4 regions of the Telluria sp. ZB4P34 genome follow, and region 2 is predicted to be linked to each of the others. Evidence: predicted binding sites of a transcription regulator. Region 2 holds the regulator's gene; each other region holds the start of a gene.
The links. The regulator LexA, encoded in region 2, represses DNA repair genes until DNA is damaged. The targets are predictions, from matches to a motif close to ACTGTATNNNNATACAGT.
Positions count from the first base shown of each region.

Region 1 (5,484 bases), on a different contig from region 2:
GGCTCTGCATCAGCTGGGCGTTGACGCGCGCCGGGTTGAAAATGCTGCGGTAGTAGGTGAGCCAGAGTGCTTCGCCGGCGTCATCCAGTTCGGCCGCGCTCGACATCAGGGGGCCGGCATTGTGCAGCATGTGGCCGTCCCATAGCACGCTGGCCTCGGGCGTCGCGATCATCCAGCTGACCTTGCCCATGCGGGCAACGAAGTGTTCGGCCACCTGGGGCAGCACGTCGTGGCGCGGCTCGAACCAGGCGACGAAGCGCGGGTCGCCTGCTTCAGGCGGACGCTCGCGGAAACGGATGTAGGCATGCATGTCGTGCTCCTCGCGGCGCACTGCCTTGACCATGCCGTGCAGGCGGCTGCCGTCCGGATCGGCGGGCGACTGCACGTCATGCTCGCCATGCGTCCAGCGCCACAGCACGCGGTAGAGAAAAGCCCAGCGGTCCGGGGCGCGGAAACAGGCCGCCTTCTGCAGCATGTCCATCAGCGCACGCGGGACGCGCAGGACGGGGCCTGGCGATGGCGCTTGTTGCGATGGGATGCCGCCATGAACGTCCTGCCCAGCCGCAGGGGGCGCACCCGAGAACAGGTTGCCACCTTCGAGTGTGACCAAGTTCGCCGTCTCGGGCGGCACCCCGGCCCGCAACAGTGCGCGCGCCGCCTCGCGCCATTCGGCGAAGCCGGTCACCTGCAGCGGCCGGCCGCCGGCGACGGCTGCTGCAGGTGAGGTACTCATGCCGCCTGCAATTCCGGCCACAGGTTCATCTGCTCGGGCGCGTCGGCCAGGTGGCGCCGCAGGATGTGGGAACTGGCCGCGCCTTGCACCGGCTTGTAGTCGGACGTGACGATGAAGGGCGCCAGCTTCTTCATGCTGCAGCGCAGGCGCGACAGGTCTTCCCAGCGGATGCGGCGGATGCGGCGTAGCTCCACGATGCGCCTGGCGTTGCGGAGGCCGATGCCCGGCACGCGCGCGATCATGGTTTCGTCGGCGCGGTTCAGGTCCATCGGAAAATGCTCGCGGTTGGACAGGGCCCAGCCCAGCTTGGGGTCGACGTCGAGCGCCAGGTTGCCGGACTGCGGCATCAGTTCCCCGGCAGTGAAGCCATAACCGCGCAGGAGGAAATCGGCCTGGTACAGGCGGTGCTCGCGCAGCAGCGGCGGGGGCGCCAGCGGCACGCTCTTCGGGCTCTGCGGGATCGGGCTGAAGGCCGAGTAGTACACGCGCTTGAGCTTGTAGCTGCCGTAGAGCGTCTCGGCGGTGTTGAGGATGGTGTGGTCGTCGCTGGCGTCAGCGCCGACGATCATCTGCGTGCTCTGGCCGGCCGGTGCGAAGCTGGGCGCCTTCGGTTCTTCGAGCTTTTCGTCGAGCTTGCGGCGAATGGAACCCATCGCCAGCTTGATGGTGTGGACGTTCTTTTCCGGCGCCAGGCGGGTCACGCTGTCGTGGGTGGGCAGCTCGATGTTCACCGACAGGCGATCGGCCCAGCGGCCCGCCTCCTCGATGAGGAGCGGGTCTGCGTCGGGAATGGTCTTGAGGTGGATGTAGCCGCGGAACTTGTGCACCTCGCGCAGCTGGCGCGCCACGGCCACGAGCTGCTCCATGGTGTAGTCGGCCGACTGGATGATGCCCGAGCTCAGGAACAGGCCGTCGATGTAGTTGCGGACGTAGAAATCATGGGTGAGCTTCACCACTTCCTCGACCGAGAAGCGGGCGCGCGGCACGTTCGAGCTGCGGCGGTTGATGCAGTACTGGCAGTCGTAGATGCAGAAGTTGGTGAGCAGGATCTTGAGCAGCGAGACGCAGCGGCCATCCGGGGTGTAGCTGTGGCAGATGCCCATGCCGGTGGTGGCGCCGAAGCCGTCCTTGTCCTCGGACGAACGCTTGGGCGCGCCACTGCTGGCGCAGGACGCATCGTATTTCGCGGCGTCGGCCAGGATTTCCAGTTTGTCGTTGAGTTCCATCGCACGCCTTGAACTGTATAGGCATACAGTATACTATCGCGCGCGTGGGTGCAGGCCGGAAGGGTCAAGCGTACGCGCCCGGGAGCGGTTCAAAGGTGGGACGACATGAAAAAAAGCCCGGTCAACGGACCGGGCTTTCCATTACCGCAACATCAGCGGGGGATCAACGCAAGGGCTTGCCGTCCGCATCCACCACGGTCACCTCGCCCCAACCGAGCGAGCGCACACCCGCCTCGATCTTGCGCAGGTCGCCGATCACCATCCACACCGCCTCGTCCGGCTTGATGAACTTGCTCGATGCGGCTGCCAGCTGCTCCGGAGTCAGGGCGCGCACGTTCGACGCGTACTTGCTCCAGTAATCGTCCGCCAGCCCCAGGTTCACGGTCTCCAGTCCGGCCGACTCCAGCGCCGCGAGGGTCGAGTAGCGGCCCGGCAGGCGCGCCGTCATACTGCGCATGATGCTCTCGTACTCCTTGCCGGCCAGCGGACGTTCGCCCGCCACGCCACGCAGCTCCTTCTGCACTTCGCGCATCGCCTCGATCGTCTTGTCGGTCTGTACCGGCGCGACGATGATGAAGGGTCGCTGGCCGCGCACTTCCGACAGGCGCGCGCTGGTGCCGTAGCTCCAGTGCTTGTCCAGGCGCAGGTTGCGGTTCAGGCGCGAAGTCGCCATGCCGCCGAAGTTGGTGATCACCGGCTCCATCGCCAGGTCTTCCGGCTGGCCGTAGGCCTGCGAGACGTGAGTCGCGACGATGGTCGACTGCGGCGCATCGGGCTTGTCGACCAGGATCACGCGCTTGCCGCGGGTGGCCGGCACGGTGGCCATCTGCTTGGCGGGAGCGGTGCCCTGCTGCCACTTGCCGAAGCTCGCTTCCAGCGCCGGCAGCAGCTTGTCCATGGTGGTGTCGCCGGCGACGACGATGGTGGCGCTGCCCGGCTTGAACCAGGTGCTGTGCCATGCCATCAGGTCGTCGCGGGTCAGGCCCTGCACGCTGCCTTCGAAGCCGGAGGCCGGCTTGCCATACGCGTGGTCGGCGCCGTACAGCACGGCCGGCACCAGGCGCAGGGCCAGGCTGTTCGGCTGGGCCTTTTCCTGGGCGATGCCGGCGATGCGGCGGCCCTTCGACAACGCGAACTGGTCTTGCGGGAAGCTCGGGTTCAGGGCGGCTTCGGCCATCAGGTTGAGCGACGGCGCCAGGTTGGCGCTGGTCGCCTGCAGGCGCACCAGTGACTGGTCCTGGCTCGTGCCGGTGTACAGGCGCGCACCCAGGTTTTCCAGGGCGTCGGACAGGGCGAAGGCGTCGCGCGTCCTGGTGCCCTTGTCCAGCAGGTCCAGCGCCAGCGAGGCGGCGCCGGCCTTGGCGGTGGTATCCGAGGCCGCGCCGGCGTCGACCGCCAGCGAGACATTGACGATCGGCGCCGTGTGGCGCTCGAGCAGCACGACCTTCAGGCCGTTCTTGAGCTGGGCGCGCTGCAGGGTCGGGAACTTGACGTCCGGCGCATCGCCGAGCGCGGGCAGCTTCTTGCGGTCGAGCGTCGACTTGGTGGCGGCCAGCTTGGCGGCCGGACGCACGGTCATCGTGTAGTGGTTGGCGCGCAGCCAGCGGTTGCTCGCCGCCTTGACGTCCGCCGGGGTGCTGGTGGCGAACAGCTCGAGGCGGTCGAGGTAGGCGTCCGGCTTGCCGCCGTAGGTCTCGCTCTCGGCCAGCACGTCGTTGCGGCCGCCCATCCCGCCCACGCGCTCCAGGCTGCGTGCGAAATCGGCCAGGTCGCGGGTCTTCACGCGCTTGAGCTCCGATTCAAGCGGACCTTTCTCGAGCAGCTCGGCCACCACGCGCTCCATCTCGCGTTCCACTTCCGCCGGATCGACGCCCGGCTTGACGGTGACGGACAGGTTGAAGGTGCCGCCCAGTTCCGCATCGTTCACGAAGGCCGAGACGCCGGTGGCCATGCCCTTGTCGTACACCAGGCGCTTGTCCAGGCGCGCGTTCTTCGAGCCGGCCAGCACGCCGGCCAGCAGGTTCAGGCGCTGGGTGTCGGCATCCTTCCACCCCGAGGTGTGCCAGCTGCGGTAGATGCGCACCTGCGGCACGTGGTCTTCCATCTCGTCGCGGATGTTGCGGTCCAGCTGGGGAATCCACTTCTCGGTGCGCGGCAGCGGCGGCCCCGGCGGGATCGCGCCGAAGTACTTGTTCACCAGCTCATAGGCGCGTTCCGGGGTGATGTCGCCGGCCAGCGAGATCACGGCATTGTTCGGGCCGTAGTAGGTGCGGTACCACTCCTTGATGTCGTCCAGCGAGGCGGCCTGCAGGTCTTCCATGCTGCCGATCGTCGACCATGAATACGGGTGCGAGTACGGGTACATCTTGCTCGACACTTCCATGCGCACGCGGCCGTACGGCTGGTTCTCGCCCTGGCGCTTCTCGTTCTGCACCACGCCGCGCTCGCGCTCCAGCATCTCTTTCGAGATGTAGTTGCCGAGGAAGCCCATGCGGTCCGATTCCAGGAACAGGGTGCGCTCGAGCGCCGATACCGGCACGTCTTCGAAGAAGTTGGTGCGGTCGACGTTGGTGGTGCCGTTGCGGTTGTTCGCGCCAAGGTCGTCCATCGCTTCGCGGAAGCCGTGCGGGTAGTTCTCGGAACCGTTGAAGAAGAAGTGCTCGAACAGGTGGGCGAAGCCGGTCTTGCCGCGCTTCTCGTTGCGCGAACCGACGTGGTACCACATGTTCACGCCGACCACCGGCACGCTGTGGTCGGTATGGACCAGCAGGGTCAGGCCGTTGGGCAGCACGAACTTCTTGTGGGCGATGGTGTAGGCCTTGCGGTCGAACTTGAACGGCGCGGCGGCGGATGCGGTGGTCGGTGCTGCGGCGTGGACCGGCAGCGCTGCTGCGGCTGCGAGACCGAGCAGGAGGGGCAGAGCGAGTTTTTTCATGGGCGTCTCGTGGACTGGTTGTTGTATGTATGCGTCCCGTCCGGTCATGCGCTGCTTGAACGCGTGGGCGGCACAGCCGCCCACCCTACAGGAATCGCCGAGCTAGCGCCAGAGGAAATGGATGCATACGTAGGGTGGGCGGGTCCCCCGCCCACGCGTTCAAACTACGTATGCACAGTGAACGGTTCAGGAAAAACCCTGCACCTGCGCCAGCAACTGCGGCTCCATGCGCGCCGCGATCTTCTTCAGGTAGCCTGCAGCCGCGTCCACACCTGCCCCGCCCGCCCGCTGCAGCCAAGCATACGCTTCCCCCAGATCGCGCTGCACCCCCTGCCCCGCCGAATACATCACGCCCAGGTTGAACTGCGCCCGCGCGTGGCCCTGGCGCGCCGCGCACAGGTACCAGAAATACGCTGCTTCATAGTCGCGCTCGACGCCCTTGCCGCAGTCGTGACGCAGGCCCAGCTCGAACTGGGCCAGCGCGTGGCCCTGGTCGGCGGCTTTATGAAACCAGTCGCTCGCCTCGCGCGGATCGGCATGCTCGGCGCGGTCGAGCAGCACGCCCACCATGTACTGCGCCGGCGCGTACT
Region 1 is NZ_JCASIF010000022.1:15,435-20,918, forward strand. It holds gene AC56KL_RS21770 (UdgX family uracil-DNA binding protein) at 1-733, opposite strand, end outside; gene AC56KL_RS21775 (putative DNA modification/repair radical SAM protein) at 730-1,959, opposite strand; gene AC56KL_RS21780 (M16 family metallopeptidase) at 2,123-4,894, opposite strand; gene AC56KL_RS21785 (SEL1-like repeat protein) at 5,081-5,484, opposite strand, start outside.
Region 1: AC56KL_RS21775 (putative DNA modification/repair radical SAM protein) is a predicted target of LexA. The motif match lies at 1,972-1,989, and genes of this name have one in related genera.

Region 2 (5,484 bases):
CGCCACATCAACACCGATTCCGATTCGGAAGTGCTGCTCAACGTGCTGGCGCACGAAATCCAGGAAGCGGCCGACGGCTATAACCTGGACACCGACGCGGTTTTCAAGGCGGTGGCGGCGGTGCACCGCCGCGTGCGCGGCGCCTATGCCGTCGTGGCCCAGATCGCCGGCCACGGCATGCTGGCTTTCCGCGACCCCTTCGGCATCCGTCCGATCTGCCTTGGCGTGAACGAGGGGGAACACGGCACCGAATACGTGGTGGCCAGCGAATCGGTGGCGCTGGAAGGCCTGGGCTTCCGCTTCGTGCGTGACATCGCGCCGGGCGAGGCCATCTTCATCGACAACGACGGCAAGCTGTATGAGCGCCAGTGCGCCGAAAATCCGTCGCTGAACCCCTGCGCCTTCGAATACGTGTACCTGGCGCGTCCGGACTCGGTGATCGACGGCGCCTCGGTGTACGCGACCCGCCTGCGCATGGGCGAATACCTGGCCGACAAGATCCGCAACGAGATCCCGGTCGAGGAAATCGACGTGGTCATGCCGATCCCCGATTCCTCGCGTCCGGCCGCGATCCAGCTGGCCCTGAAGCTCGGCGTGGAATACCGCGAAGGCTTCATCAAGAACCGCTACATCGGCCGCACCTTCATCATGCCTGGTCAAGGGATGCGCAAGAAGTCCGTGCGCCAGAAGCTCAACGCGATCGCCTCGGAATTCAAGGACAAGAACGTGCTGCTGGTGGACGATTCCATCGTGCGCGGCACCACCAGCCGCGAGATCGTGCAGATGGCGCGCGACGCCGGCGCCAGGAAAGTGTTCTTCGCCTCGGCCGCGCCGCCGGTGCTGTACCCCAACGTGTACGGCATCGACATGCCGACCCGCGACGAGCTGATCGCGCACGGCCGCACCGTCGACGAAGTGTGCAAGGAAATCACGGCCGACCGCCTGGTCTACCAGGACGTGGATGCGCTGAAGAAGGCGATCTCGGACGTGAATCCGGCGCTGAAGAACTTCGAGGCGTCCTGCTTCGACGGCGTGTACGTGACGGGCGACGTGACCCCGGAATACCTGGACCGCCAGGAAACCGCGCGCCACAACCCGAAGAAGAACCAGGTCGAGGATCCGGTGCGCACCCAGCTCAACCTGAACACGCCGGCGACTGCGGAATAAGGGCGAGAGCATGAGCGAAGCGCATCGCAAGCCGGCCTCCTACGGTTTCACGACCACGATCCTGCACAACGACCGCAGGAAGAGCATCGAGCAGGGCTCGCTGCACAAGCCGGTGCACACCTCGGTGGCCTTCGGCTACGGCGACGCGCGCCAGCTGGCCAGCGTGTTCCAGGGCAAGGAGCCGGGCTTCCGCTACGGCCGCCAGGGCAACCCGACCGTCGCTGCGCTGGAAGACAAGATCACCAGGATGGAAGACGGCGTCGGCACGATCTGTTTCGCGACCGGCATGGGCGCCATCGGCGCGCTGTTCCAGGCCCTGCTGCGCGCGGGCGACCACATCGTCTCGTCCTCCTTCCTGTTCGGGAACACCAACAGCCTGTGGCAGACCGTGGCGGGGCAGGGCGTGGCCGTCGATTTCGTCGACGCGACGGATGTCCGGAACGTCGAGGCGGCCTTGAAACCGGACACGCGCATGGTGTTCGTCGAAACCATCGCCAACCCGCGCACCCAGGTCGCCGACCTGGCCCGCATCGGACAGCTGTGCCGCGAGCGCGGCATCCTCTACGTGGTCGACAACACCATGACCACGCCCTGGCTGTTCCGCCCGAAGTCGGTCGGGGCGGGCCTGGTAGTGAATTCGCTGACCAAATCGATCGGCGGTCACGGCATCGCCCTGGGCGGCGCCCTGACCGATACCGGCCTGTTCGACTGGAGCGCCTACCCGCATATCGCGCCCAACTTCCGCAAGCAGGCCCCAAGCGCCCAGGGCCTGGCCCAGCTGCGCGCCAAGGCCCTGCGCGACTTCGGCGCGGCCCTCGGGCCGGAAGCGGCGCACCACATCGCCGTGGGCGCGGAGACGCTGGCGCTGCGCATGGAGCGCACCAGCGCCAACGCGCTGGCGCTGGCGCAGATGCTGGAAGCCGACGACAGGGTGGCGGCGGTCCACTATCCGGGCCTGGCTTCGCATCCGCAACACGGCATCGTGAAGGAACTGTTCCGCAGCGCCGGTTCCCTGATGAGCTTCGAGCTGGTCGATTCCATCGACCCCTTCGACTACCTCAACCGACTGCAGCTCGGCATCCCGGCCAGCAACCTGGGCGACACCCGCACCCTGGTGATCCCGGTGGCGCACACGATCTTCTTCGAGATGGGGGCGGAGCGGCGCGCCAGCATGGGTATCGCCGAGTCGCTGATCCGGGTGTCGGTGGGCATCGAGGATACCGAGGACCTGCTGGCGGACTTCCGCCAGGCGCTCGACGCCTGACGATACGCACTGCGGACAAGGGCAGATCCGGGTTGCCGTTTTCATGGCGGCTACCGCGGGCTTGCTGTTTCGTAGGGTGGGCGGCTCCACCCGTGCGCTGGATCAGCGCTGGCGTCACCGCCGCCAGCGCGTTCAGACAGTGTTTGAGCTGCGCCTCAGCTCGAATGTGAGTTGAACGCGCGGGCGGCGTTCACGCCGCGGGTGTACCGGCCTCCGGGGTGTAGCCGCCCGCCCTACGAGAAGCGTGCCACGCTTTTTGTTTCAGCGGTTGAGCCGGGCCCCGGATTGCCGCTATCATGGGATTTCTTTTTCACCTCCTCGATCCGCCCATGAAGACCAAGCTGTTCCTTGCATCCCTGCTGCTGTGCGGCGCCGCCTATGCCGGCGAGCTGGAAGATGCCAACGCCCTGTTCCAGAAAAAGGACTACCCGGCGGCGCTGAAGATCTATACCAAGCTGGCCAATGCCGGTAATCCCGAGGCGCAACAGGCGCTGGGCCAGATGTACTGGTACGGCGAAGCAGGGCAGGTCGACGAAGCCAAGGCCGAGGCGCTGTTCAGGAAGGCGGCTGCGAAGGGCAACAAGGTAGCCGCCGCTTCGCTGGAACTGATGGACCAGCGCCTCAAGCGCAGGAAAGAGATCGACTACTGGATCAGCGGCTACGACGGCGAAGACCTGAAGTCGGGCGAATTCCGTTGCGTGGCGCCGCGGATCCCCGCGATGTCGAAGGTCAACGCGGACATCGACCGCATCGGTGCGGCGGTGGGCGTGTGGCAGCAGTGCTACAACAAGTTCGTCACCAACCTGAACGAGGCAATGCCCCTGACCAAGCGCATCCCTGCCGACATCCAGAAGCTGATGAACAAGGAAGAGGTCGAGAAGTCAACGGCCTACCTCGCGCAACTGCAGGAAAACCTGAGCGAGGAAGCGAAGGTGAGCTCGAAGCTGGTGCTGGCCGACTTCGCGGCGTGGCGCTCGGCGACCGAGGCCTACGTGGAAGAGCACAACAAGATGGTAAAGTCCGCCAAGAAAGACTCCTACTGGGCGGACAAGAAGATCCAATAAGCCGCCTGGCGGCGCGGCGCGGGTAAGCCCGCACCGGCCGCAGTCCAGCCTGAGTGCGAGCCTTAGTGCCAGCTGCGCATCAGGCCGACGGCCAGGCCTTCCAGTGCGAACTCGTCTTCCGGGCTCACCTGGATCACCTTGAAATCGGGATTTTCCGGCAGCAGCTCGACCAGGTTGCCGGTCTTGCGGTAGCGCTTGACCGTCACTTCCTCGCCCAGCCGTGCCACCACGATCTGGCCGTTCTTGGCGCTGTCGATCTTCTTCACCGCCAGGAAGTCGCCGTCGCAAATGCCGGCGTCGCGCATCGACCAGCCCTTGACCTTCAGCAGGAAGTCCGGCCGCGCCGAGAACATGGCCGCATCGACGGAATAGGTGGCTTCCACGTGTTCCTGGGCCAGGATCGGTGAACCGGCGGCGACGCGGCCGACCAGCGGCAGCGACATCATCAGGTTCGGCGGCGGCATCGGGACCTGTTCGACCGAGGCGCCGACGAGGCGGATGCCGCGCGAGGTGCCGGGCGAGATCTCGATCGCGCCCTTGCGCGCCAGCGCCTGCAGGTGCTCCTCGGCCGCATTGGCCGACTTGAAGCCCAGCTCGGCCGCGATTTCGGCGCGGGTCGGCGGGAAACCGGTGTTCTCGATCGCTTCCTTGATCAGGTTAAGGATCTGTTCTTGCCTTGGGGTGAGCTTGAGCATGGATGTTTTACGGCAAATGGTTGTAAGAGCAGACTGTATTTTTGTACAGTATTCTGATATACGCAAGGGCAAACACGGGAAAAGTGTGAAAAATTTGTGCAATGCGGTTCCGATGGACGTAACTGTGGCGGGATGCACGCATCATTCCTTGCTTCATGCCGGCTCATCTGGCTTCGCAAACACGCTCCACCTTCCCAACTGCACATTTTTCCGGCTATAATGTTCGGCTTACCCCTTCCCACACTCGTCTTGACGCCGAGGTGGGCATTTGTTTAAACGTCCTTAAGGAGTGTTGCATGCGTCATTATGAAATCGTTTTTATCGTCCACCCGGACCAGAGCGAGCAAGTCCCGGCGATGATTGAGCGTTACAAGGCCACGGTGAGCAGCCGCGGCGGTAACATCCATCGCGTGGAAGACTGGGGCCGTCGCCAGATGGCTTACCAGATCCAGAAGCTGCCGAAAGCCCACTACATCTGCATGAACATCGAGTGCGACAACGAGACCCTGGTCGAGCTGGAAACCGCATTCAAGTTCAACGATGCCGTCCTGCGTCACCTGACCGTCAAGATGAAGAAGGCCGAAACCGCACCGTCGCCGATGATGAAGTCGGTCCAGCGCGAAGACGCAGCCAAGAGCCACCGCGCAGAAGCAGCAGCCCCTGCCCCGGCCGCCGCCGCTGCCTAAGGTTTTCCTGAGGAATTCAGCAAGAAGCGACACAGCGCAGTGAACCGGTTCCAGCTCATCGCGACCATCGCGGAGCGAGACGTACTGCGTTTTACCCCGGCCGGCGTTCCCATCGTGGGCGCAATGCTGCAGCACAGTTCGCAGCAGCAGGAAGCAGGGGTGGCAAGGCTGGTCGAGTTTGAGCTTCCCGCGCTGGCCGCGGGCGAGATTTCAGGCAAGGTCGCCAGCGCCGAACTCGGCGCCGCTTACCGCTTCGAAGGATTCCTTGCAAGGAAAGGCCGCAACAGCAAAGCCTTGGTGTTTCACATCGTTGATTTCAGTGCCGCATAGTCGCCCAGCGACACGGCCAATTTAGATTACAGATACAGGAGCCTCAAAAATGGCATTCGGTAAAAAGTTCGACAAAAACAAAGCTAAAGAAAAACTCAAGCGCAAGCAGCAGAATCCGCTGTTCAAGCGCAAGAAGTTCTGCCGCTTCACCGCTGCAAACGTGGAACAGGTCGATTACAAAGACGTCGACACCCTGAAGGACTTCGTCCAGGAAAACGGCAAGATCATGCCGGCACGTCTGACCGGTACCAAGGCGCACTACCAGCGCCAGGTCGACA
Region 2 is NZ_JCASIF010000001.1:804,701-810,184, reverse strand. It holds gene purF (amidophosphoribosyltransferase) at 1-1,167, shown strand, start outside; gene AC56KL_RS03615 (cystathionine gamma-synthase family protein) at 1,178-2,431, shown strand; gene AC56KL_RS03610 (tetratricopeptide repeat protein) at 2,728-3,495, shown strand; gene lexA (transcriptional repressor LexA) at 3,558-4,190, opposite strand; gene rpsF (30S ribosomal protein S6) at 4,487-4,876, shown strand; gene priB (primosomal replication protein N) at 4,916-5,206, shown strand; gene rpsR (30S ribosomal protein S18) at 5,256-5,484, shown strand, end outside.

Region 3 (5,484 bases), on a different contig from region 2:
CAGCGTCATCAGGACCAGGGTCAGGCGGCGGGTGGCGCGCCAGTGGGCGGCGCGCGCTGCCTGCAGTCGTGCGTGGTGGGCGTTCTGCCCGGCCGGCAGCGGCGGCATGGGTTCACTCGGCATCGTCGGGCTCATGGACAGGAGGCGGGAAGGTCAGGCGGAACAGGCTGCCCGGGTACTTGGGCGCATGGCTGCGCGGATTGTTGAAGATGTCGATCTCGGCGCCATGCTGCTGCGCGATCTCCCGCACGATCGCCAGTCCCAGGCCGCTGCCCTGCACGTTGCTGCCGAGGATGCGGTAGAAGCGCTCGAACACGTGGGTGCGCTCGCTTGGGGCGATGCCGTGGCCGGTGTCCTCGACCTCGAGCAGCACGTGCTCGCCGTCGCGCCGCACGCGCACCGTGACGCTGCCGCCCTGGGGCGTGTAGCGCAGCGCGTTGTCGATCAGGTTCGACAGCAGCTCGCGCAGCATCAGCGCGTTGCCGGCGATGCGCAGTTCCTTGTCCTGCGGCGCATCGGGCGGCGCATCGGGGAATTCGAAGCCGAGGTCGATGCCGTGCGCGAACGAGGCCTGCACCCAGTCCTGCACCGTGGTCCGGGCCAGCTGCACCAGGCCGACCTCCTCGAAAGCGAGGCCGGCGTGGGGCTGGTTCTCGGCGCGCGCCAGCGCCAGCAGCTGGTTGACCAGGCGCGTGGCCGATTCCGAGCTCTTGGCCAGCTGCTCGAGCGAGCGGTGGATCTCGCCCGGGTCGACCTGGCGCAGGGCGAGCTCGGACTGCATGCGCATGCCGGCCAGCGGCGTCTTCATCTGGTGCGCGGCGTCGGCGATGAAGCGCTTCTGCATCTCGACGGTCTGGGCCAGGCGTTCGAGCATGTCGTTGAACGAGCCGACCAGCGGCGAGATCTCTTCCGGCACCTGGCGCGGGTCGATCGGCGACAGGTCGTCCTGCGGACGCGCGCGGATGCGTTCCTGCAGCTCGGCCAGCGGCGAGAGGCCGCGCGACAGGGCGAACCAGACCAGGGCCAGGATGACGGGCAGGATGATGAACTGGGGCAGGATCACGCCCTTGATGATCTCGTTGGCGAGGTGGGCGCGCTTGTCGAGCGTTTCCGCCACCTGCACCAGGGCCGGCGCGCCGCCCGGTCCGGCCGGGCGGCTGCCTTCGTGCAGCGGGTCGAGGTTGACCCAGGAATAGGCGATGCGCACCGGCGTGCCGTGGATGCTGTCGTTACGGAACGCCACGGCGCCGCCACGCATGCGCCCGTCCGGATCGTCGGCGCCGTCGCCGGCGCCTTTACCGAGACCCGGGCGCGGCAGGTCGCGGTCGCCGTCGATGTGCGCGCCGTCGGGTCCGCTGATCTGGAAATAGACGCTGTCGACGTCGTCGGCGCGCAGCACGTCGCGGGCGCTGCCGGGCAGTTGCACCACGGGCCGGCCTTCCACCGTGCGGATCTGCTGCGACAGCACGGTAACGCGGTCTTCCAGGGCGTCGTCGAAGGGCTGGTTGGCGATCGACTTCGCCACCAGGTAGGTGATCGCGATGCTCATCGGCCACAGCAGCAGCAGCGGGGCCAGCATCCAGTCGAGGATCTCGCCGAACAGCGAGTGGCGGATGTTCTCGTCCGGTTCCGGGTTGGGCGGAACGTAGGGACGGTAGCCGGCCGCCCCGTACGGCAGGGCCGCGTCCTGCCCGGCGCCCGCAGGCGCGTCGGCAAGCCCGGCGTCGCGTTCGTTCACTTGTGCTCTGGCGCCGGCGCGCGCGGCGCGTCGGAGAATTTTTCGAGGCAGTAGCCGAGGCCGCGCACGGTGGCGATGCGCACGCCGCCGACCTCGATCTTCTTGCGCAGGCGGTGCACGTACACCTCGATGGCGTTGTTCGAGACTTCCTCGCCCCATTCGCACAGGTGATCCACCAGCTGCTCCTTGGAGACCAGGCGCCCGGTGCGCGCCAGCAGCACTTCCAGCAGGCCGAGCTCGCGCGCCGACAAATCGAGCATCTGGTCGTTGATGTAGGCGCTGCGGCCGACCTGGTCGTAGACCAGCGGGCCGTGACGCACCACAGCGGGACCGCCGCCGGCGCCGCGCCGGGTGAGGGCGCGCACCCGCGCTTCCAGCTCGGACAGCGCGAAGGGCTTGGCCATGTAGTCGTCGGCCCCCAGGTCGAGGCCCTCGACCCGCTGCTCGACCGAATCGGCCGCGGTGAGGATCAGCACCGGCAGCAGCGAGGACCGCGCACGCAGGCGGCGCAGCACTTCCAGCCCGGACAGCCTGGGCAGGCCGAGGTCGAGAATGAGGAGGTCGAACTCCTGGGTGGACAGGGCGGTGTCGGCGTCCTGGCCGTTTTTCACGCAATCGATGGCGTAGCCGGACTGGCGCAGGGAACGCGTGAGTCCGTCGGCAAGTACGCTATCATCTTCGGCGAGCAGAATTCGCATGGGGACACCTGTAAAACGTTAAACCATCAACAGGCCGTATTGTGTTTGATTTATCGCAACAATGCGAGCCTCATAGATAACAACACCGCGACTTTTTTCGCTTGCCTAAACCACTGGATTTATATACAGTAGTGGCTTGATTTCGCTTGTGGGAACACCTGGATTTTTATACAGTGGTTCTCTTGATTTTAGCGGTAGCGCCCCTACCTTGCCTACTCCACAGCTGAAAGTACACCATGGACGACAAAAAAATCGCATTGAACGTTGCCGAAAAGGGCAAAGCGCTGGCAGCCGCCCTGGCGCAAATCGAAAAGCAGTTCGGCAAGGGCTCGGTCATGCGTATGGATGCCAACATGCCGGTCGAGGAAGTGCAGACTGTTTCCACCGGCTCGCTGGGCCTGGACATCGCGCTGGGCGTCGGTGGCCTGCCGCGCGGTCGTATCGTCGAGATCTACGGTCCGGAATCGTCGGGTAAAACCACCCTGACGCTGCAGACCATCGCCCAGATGCAGAAGCTGGGCGGCACCTGCGCCTTCATCGACGCCGAGCACGCGCTCGACGTGACCTATGCGCAGAAGCTGGGCATCAAGCTGGACGAGCTGCTGATCTCGCAGCCGGACACCGGCGAACAGGCCCTCGAAATCACCGACGCCCTGGTGCGTTCGGGTTCGGTCGACCTGGTGGTCATCGACTCGGTGGCGGCGCTGACCCCGCGTGCCGAGATCGAAGGCGACATGGGCGATTCGCTGCCGGGCCTGCAGGCGCGACTGATGTCGCAGGCGCTGCGCAAGCTGACCGGTTCGATCAACCGCACCAACACGCTGGTCATCTTCATCAACCAGATCCGTATGAAGATCGGCGTGATGTTCGGCAGCCCGGAAACCACGACCGGCGGTAACGCGCTGAAGTTCTACGCCTCCGTGCGCCTGGACATCCGCCGTACCGGTTCGATCAAGTCGGGTGACGAAGTGATCGGTAACGAAACCAAGGTCAAGGTCGTCAAGAACAAGATCGCGCCGCCGTTCAAGGAAGCCCACTTCGACATCCTGTATGGAGAAGGCACCTCGCGCGAAGGCGAAATCCTGGACCTGGGCGCCGACAACAAGGTCGTCGAGAAGTCTGGTTCCTGGTACAGCTACAACGGTGAGCGTATCGGCCAGGGCAAGGACAACGCCCGTCAGTTCCTGAAAGACCGTCCGGCACTGGCACGCGAAATCGAGAACAAGGTCCGTGCTGCGCTGGGCGTGCGCGAACTGCCGCCGGTCCTGGCTGCTGTTGAAGACAGCGGCAAGGACAAGCTGAAGGCAGTCGGCGAGTAAGTAAGCGATGCCTGCACCCCAGCTAAGCCTGAAAGGGCGCGCGCTTCGCTACCTGTCGATGCGCGAGCACAGCCGGCTCGAGCTGGGGCGCAAGCTGGCCCGTTATGCCGAGGAGGGCGATGACGTGGAAGCCCTCCTGGATTTCCTTGAAAAGAACAACTGGCTGTCGCAGGAACGCTTTGCCGAATCGCTGATCAACCGGCGGGCGGCGCGCTTTGGCAACAGCCGCGTCATGGCCGAGCTGCAAAGCCATGGCGTCAAAGGTGAAGCCTTGGACGACATCAAAGCCTCGCTTGCCGACAGCGAGACGGCGCGTGCCTCCGAAGTGTGGCAGCGCAAGTTCGGCACCGTCGCCGCCGACGCGGCCGAGCGAGCCAAGCAGATGCGTTTCCTGCTGCAGCGTGGTTTCTCCCAACGCGCTGCACGGACCGCGATGCAGGGCGCTCCCGACGACGACGAGCTGTAAGCAGGCTGGTTCCAGCCTGTTCTTGACGAGCCGGCCTGGCCCCAGGCTTGCTCCGACGATATGCCAGGCTTGGCCGCAGGCCTGTTGTATCACCTTCGCAGTACCCTCTGCTTCACTTCGCTGCATCCTCCTTGTTGCTGCACCTGCGCAGCACTGGCTGTAACGACGTCGCCTCTTATATAGCGAGGATATGGCTTCGGCGCCAGCGTGGAGCGTCATTTCCGATATGCTTCGGCATATTCCTCAACGGATAATGGCGCTGCACGCTGGCGCTGTCCGTTAGAGGCGTTCTCTTCCCAGCAGCAAAGATTGGTCTTGCCACCCTCAGAAGTCGTCCAACCGCCTGCAAGCTTGACGACTCGGCAAGAAATCCCGGTTCTTGTCGCTGCACCGCGGCAAAAAGGCCTCTGTTGCAGTGCAACCGCCAACGCCCTGTGCTAAACTTTCACGGTTTAAGCAGCGCCGCATGAGCGGTTGTTGTCGTAGAAGCTACGTCAACGTGCATGAAGCACAAGGCTGCACCACTAACGGCCGCGCAAGCGGCATTGGTTTTTATGCCCCTGTCTCCTCCCGTATCGCGCTCGCTCCGGCATACGCGCGCCATCACCGTCGAAGCCTATGCGCGCGACGATGGCTTGTGGGATCTGGACGCCATTATCCGCGACGTCAAAACCCGTGACATCCAGCTCGGCTCCGGCACCCGCCCCGGTGGCCTGCCTGTCCACGACCTCAAGCTGCGCGTCACCATCGACCGCGCGCTGACCATCGTGGACGCCGAAGCCGCGTCCGACGCCGTTCCCTATCCCGGTTTCTGCGAGACGATCGTCCCTGCTTACAAAAAGCTGGTCGGCCTGTCGCTGATGAAGCATTTTCGGCTGCACCTGAAAGACCGCCTGTCCGGCGTGCTCGGCTGCACCCACCTCACCGAATTGGCCCAGGTGCTGCCCACTGCAGCGCTGCAGGCCTTTGCCGACGACGAGTTCGACACCCGCGGCGGCGCCGACGCGAATGTCAATCCTGACTCGTCCGAACGGCCGTTCGAGCTCGACCGTTGCCATGCGCTGCGCAGCGACGGACCGACTGTGGCCACCTACTATCCCCGCTGGTCGATCAAAGCCGTGTCGGGTTAGGATTCGCTGTTTGTCATTTTTGTAAGTTAACCGTATTTCTCATTCAGTACATAGAAAAGAAGGGAAGCCAGCATGAAAATCCATGAGTATCAGGGCAAAGAGATCCTCCGAAAGTTCGGAGTGACCGTTCCGC
Region 3 is NZ_JCASIF010000008.1:154,166-159,649, reverse strand. It holds gene AC56KL_RS14985 (DUF4212 domain-containing protein) at 1-123, opposite strand, end outside; gene AC56KL_RS14980 (sensor histidine kinase) at 113-1,738, opposite strand; gene AC56KL_RS14975 (response regulator) at 1,735-2,436, opposite strand; gene recA (recombinase RecA) at 2,673-3,755, shown strand; gene recX (recombination regulator RecX) at 3,763-4,221, shown strand; gene AC56KL_RS14960 (DUF2889 domain-containing protein) at 4,776-5,351, shown strand; gene sucC (ADP-forming succinate--CoA ligase subunit beta) at 5,424-5,484, shown strand, end outside.
Region 3: recA (recombinase RecA) is a predicted target of LexA. The motif match lies at 2,549-2,566, and genes of this name have one in related genera.

Region 4 (5,484 bases), on a different contig from region 2:
TCGATCGCATACTTGAACTTGCCGGCCTTGGTGGCGCCGACCTTCACCCGTTGAATCGCCCCGCCCTCGGCCATCCGCGCCAGTATGCTGTCGGCGATCTCGGGCAGCAGCGTGCCGTTCAGGATGTTGTCGACGTTGCGCGCACCGGAATCGACTTCGGTGCAGCGGCTCAGCACCGCCGACACCAGCGCGTCGTCGTACTCGAAGCGGGCGCGGTGGTTGTCCATCACGCGCGCCTTGATGCGATCCAGCTTGAGCCGGATGATATTGACGAGCACCTCGTCGCGGATCGGGTAGAACGGCACCACCGCCAGGCGCCCGAGGAAGGCCGGCTTGAAGTGCTTCATGAGCTGCGGGCGGATCAGCTCGGCCAGCTGGTCCGGCGTCGGCACCTCGCCCAGCGGCTTGTTCAGGCAGGCGCCCATCATCTGGCTCGAGCCGACGTTCGAGGTCAGGATGATGATCGTGTTGCGGAAGTCGATCTGGCGCCCTTCCGCGTCGTCCAGCACGCCCTTGTCGAACACCTGGAAAATCAGCATCGCTTCCTCCAAGATTGTTTCTAATCAGAAGCAGGAGAACCAATCTTAGGAGGTATGCCGTGCGGCCTACAGATGAAAATCAATCCACGTCCATGCGTCCGAACCTGATGTCGCCGCGCCGGCCCACGACCAGCGGCGAGGACAGCATCCTGGCGATGCTCGAGCGCGAGCCCACCCGCAAGCGCAAGGGCGGCGCATCAAGCGCCAGGCGGGCCTGGTACGGCGCGGGCGGCGTGGTCGCACTGGCGCTCACCGGCGCGCTGGCCTGGCTGGCGGCCAACAACGACGGCCGGCGCACCGACGGGCAGGACATGGTGCTGGCGCAGGCCGGCAAGCCGGCGCAGCAGCAGGCCTCCGCCCAGCCCGCGCTGGCCGCATCCGGCGCGCAAGCCCCGCTGTGGCAGGTCGCGCTGGCCGCCTCGCCCGAAACGCTGGAGCCCGGGCACGCCAGCGCCGCCGTCATCGTCGACCAGCCGTCCGCAAGCGAGGGCGTGCCGCCGCTGCGCATGCTGGAGCCGGCGCGCAAGCCGGCCCAGGCCGCGGCGAAGCCGCTGCCCCCGGTGCGGGTCCCCGTGCCTGCGGCCCAGGCCCCGGCGCGGTCGCCGGCCAGGGCCGAGCCGCCAACGCGGGCGGCGGCCGTTCCGGTGAAGCCCGCCCCCCGCCAGGCCATCACGCCGGCCCGGCCGAAGCCGGCGCTGGCCGCGAAGAGCGCCGTCCGGCCGCTCCAGCCGAAGGCCCAGCGCGGGGTCACCCCGGCCAGGGGCGCCGAAGCGCCGGTCGACGCCGACGTGGCCCTCATCTCTGCCGTCATCGTGCATGCCAACGGCCACGCGCCGGAAGGCTCGCAGATGACCGAGCTGCTGTGTCCGAACGATTCGTGCCGGGCGCGTCCGGACCGCAAGTAGCGTGGCGAAAAGTCCGCAGGCCCGCGAAAATTCGGGATACTGCTGGGCCATTGATCGGTCGTGCGGCTATACTGTACATAAGCACAGTAAGGCCTCAGCACATGATCAGGGTTCTGGAAAACGAGTTTTATTATCTGGACAACTTTCAGCGTGTCCTCGATTGGATCGGCGAACGCTATCGCGACCTGCTCGTCGATGAGGAGCTGGCTTTCCTGGCCACCTTCCCCACGCTGCCGCAGAATGCACGCGCGCTGTTCGTCCGCATGGTCATGCGCAAGGGGAAGCTGTTCCGCGCCAGCAAGCTGGTGTACGGGGAAATCGGCTGTCCGCGCGAGGCCTCGCGCCACCTGCTCGCTACCGGCTGGATCGAAACCGACCCGGTGATCTGCCTCGACGAGCTGTTCGACCTGCTGTCCAAGCCCGAGATCGCCGCGGCCTTCGGCCCGCACCTGCTACAGCAAAAGAACGCGCGCAAGGCCGAGCAGCTGGAAGCGCTGCGCGCAGGGTTCGCCGACAGCCGCCCCTTCTCACACTGGTACCGCGATTGCGGCGACCTGGCCCTGCGCATCGGCGTCAAGCCGCTGTGCGACCGCCTGCGCCTGATCTTCTTCGGCAACCTGGCCCAGGACTGGACCGAATTCGTGCTGTCCGACCTCGGCATGTTCCGCTTCGAGCAGGTCGAGATCTCGCAGGCCTCGCGCGGTTTTCGTTCGCGCGCCGATGTCGAGCACTACATCCTCCTGCACGGCTGCAAGGAACGCTTCTACGCCGGCGAGCCGCTCGACGAAGTGCTGCGCGACCTGCCCGCCCACGTCTTCGACAACGACTGGCTGGCCGGCCGGCGCGAGAAGCTGCTGTTCCGGATCGGCCAGGGCTTCGAGAAGCTGAAGGACTGGGACAATGCCCATGCCGTCTATGCGCGCTGCCGCTATCCCGGCGCGCGCGGGCGCGCCATCAGGGTGATGGAGAAGCATGAACGCTTCGATCAAGCGTACGCCCTGTTTCTGGAAGCCCAGGCCGCGCCCGAGAGCGAGGCCGAGCGCCAGCATTTGACGCGCATCGGGCCGCGCCTGGCGCGCCGTCTCGGCCACGCCAGGCTGGCGGCCCGCAAGCCGCAGGTGGCGCGCCTCGACCTGGCGCTCCCGATGCCGATGTCGGGCACGGACCGCTGGGTCGAGGGCGTGGTGCGCGACCACCTGGCCAGCGAAGACGCGCCCGTGTTCTACGTCGAGAACGCGCTGGCGAATTCCCTGTTCGGCCTGCTGTGCTGGCGCGCCGTCTTCGCGGCGATTCCCGGCGCCTTCTTCCACCCCTTCCACCGCGGCCCGGCCGACCTGCACAGCCCGGACTTCCACCTGCGCCGCAAGGCCGAGTTCGATGCCTGCCTGGCGCAGCTCGACGACGGCAGCTACCGCGACACCATCCGTACCCACTACCGCGAGAAAGCGGGCATCTCCTCTCCCTTCGTCTACTGGGGCGCCCTGAGCGAGGAGCTGCTGGAGCTGGCGCTGGCCTGCATCCCGCCGCAACACCTGCGCAAGTGGTGCGAACGGATCATGGCGGACGTGCAGGCCAACCACACGGGCTTTCCCGACCTGATCCAGTTCTGGCCGGCCGAGGGGCGCTATACCATGATCGAGGTGAAGGGACCGGGCGACCGCCTGCAAGACAACCAGCTGCGCTGGATCGAGTACTGCGCGGCGCATGGGATGCCGGTGTCGGTGTGCTACCTGCAGTGGGAGCAGGCTGCTTGACCGTGGCTCCGGCCTACACGGTCGCGGTGCGCGCACTGTGCGAGTTCACCGCCAAAGAGGGCGACCTCGACATGCGATTCACGCCCTCGCCCACCGCCCAGGAAGGCATTGCCGGTCACGCGGTGGTGACCGGCCGGCGCGGTCCCAATTACCGCACCGAGGTGTCGCTGGACGGCAGCTGGGGCGAGCTGCAGGTGCGCGGGCGCGCCGACGGCTACGACCCGGACCAGAACCTGATCGAAGAGATCAAGACCCACCGCGGCATGTTTTCATCGATCCCCGACAACCACCGGCACCTGCACTGGGCCCAGGTGCGGGTCTATGGCCACCTGCTGTGCAGCCAGCTCGGACTGGAGCAGGTGAACCTGGCCCTGGTCTATTACAACATCGGCAGCGGCGAGGAAACCGTGCTGCGCGAAACCCGGGATGCCGCGGCGCTTGCGGCCCTGTTCGCCGAATTGTGCGAGCGCTTTTCCAGCTGGGCGGCGCAGGAAGCAGCGCACCGCGCCGCGCGCGACCTCGCCCTGGGCACACTGCGCTTTCCGCACGCGCATTTCCGTCCGGGCCAGCGCGAACTCGCGGAAAACATCTATCGCGCCAATAGCAGCGGACGCTGCCTGCTGGCGCAGGCGCCGACCGGCATCGGCAAGTCCGTCGGCAGCCTGTTCCCCGTCCTGAGGGCGATGCCGGGCGAAGGCCTCGACAAGGTCTTCTTCCTGGCCGCCAAGACGCCGGGCCGCCGGCTCGCGCTGGATGCCGCCGCCAGCCTCGGCGCCGGCCGCACGGTCCCGCTGCGCGTGCTCGAGCTGACCGCGCGCGACAAGGTCTGCGAACATCCTGACAAGGCCTGCCAGGGCGACGCCTGCCCGCTTGCAAAGGGCTTCTATGACCGCCTGCCGGCCGCCCGCGCCGCAGCCAGCCAGGTGGCCCTGCTGGATCGCGACGCCCTGCGCGACGTCGGACTCGCCCACGATGTCTGCCCCTACTACCTCGGCAGCGAAATGGCGCGCTGGGCCGACATGGTGGTCGGCGACTACAACTACTATTTCGACGGCAGCGCCATGCTGTATGCGCTGGCGCTGGAACGGGGCTGGAAGACCAGCGTGCTGGTCGACGAGGCCCACAACATGGTCTCGCGCGCGCGTTCGATGTACAGCGCGGAGCTGGAACGCGGCCAGCTGCGCGCCGCCCGCGCCAATGCGCCTGCGCCCGTCAAGAAAGCCCTGGAGCGGGTCGGACGCGCCTGGAGCGGCGCCGACAGGGAGGCGCCGCTGCCGGCTGCTCCCTACCAGGTCTTGCCGGAGCTGCCGGGCAAGCTGCTGGACGCGCTGCAGCACGCCACCAGTACCGTCAACGACTTCCTGGTGGAATTCCCCGGCCCGCTCGACCCGGAGCTGCAGCGCTTCCATTTCGACGCCCTGGGTTTCCTGCGCCTGGCCGACACCTTCGGCGAGCATTCGCTGTGCGACCTGACCCGCGCAGGCGTCAAGGACTCGACCATCAGCATCCGCAATGTGGTGCCGGCGCCCTTCCTTGCCCCACGCTTCGCGCTGGCCCGTTCGGTGACGCTGTTCTCGGCTACTCTGAGTCCCTGGCATTATTTCTGCGATCTGCTCGGCATGCCCCCCGGCACCGCCTGGGCCGACGTCGCCTCACCCTTCAGCGCCAGCCAGCTCGAGGTCCACGTCGCCCACGGCATCTCGACACGCTACCAGCAGCGCGCCGCGTCGCTGGGGCCGATCGCCGACCTGATCGCACGCCAGTACGCGGCGCGCCCCGGCAACTACCTGGCCTTCTTCAGCAGCTTCGACTACCTGGAACAGGTGCTGGCGCGGCTGGAACAGCATCATCCGGAAGTGCCCGCCTGGCGCCAGGAGCGGCGCATGAGCGAGCCGGAACGGGCGGCTTTCCTGGCGCGCTTCGCACCGGGCGGGCGCGGCATCGGCTTCGCGGTGCTGGGCGGCTCGTTCGGGGAAGGCATCGACCTGCCGGGCGAGCGCCTGATCGGCGCGTTCGTTGCGACGCTCGGCCTGCCGCAGGTGAATCCGGTGAACGAACAGCTGCGCGAGCGGATGGGGGCCATGTTCGGCGCCGGCTATGACTACACCTACCTGTATCCCGGCATGCAGAAGGTGGTGCAGGCAGCCGGGCGGGTGATCCGCACCGAGCAGGACCGGGGCGTGGTATGGCTGATCGACGATCGCTTCGCACGCTCCGAGGTGCGCGCCCTGCTGCCCCGCTGGTGGGACGTGGACAGCCGCTCCTAGCGCATCAGCTCGCGCACCT
Region 4 is NZ_JCASIF010000002.1:212,783-218,266, forward strand. It holds partial or broken gene AC56KL_RS05445 (AAA family ATPase) at 1-536, opposite strand, end outside; gene AC56KL_RS05450 (hypothetical protein) at 632-1,444, shown strand; gene AC56KL_RS05455 (VRR-NUC domain-containing protein) at 1,546-3,198, shown strand; gene AC56KL_RS05460 (ATP-dependent DNA helicase) at 3,270-5,465, shown strand; gene AC56KL_RS05465 (LytR/AlgR family response regulator transcription factor) at 5,462-5,484, opposite strand, start outside.
Region 4: AC56KL_RS05455 (VRR-NUC domain-containing protein) is a predicted target of LexA. The motif match lies at 1,515-1,532, and genes of this name have one in related genera.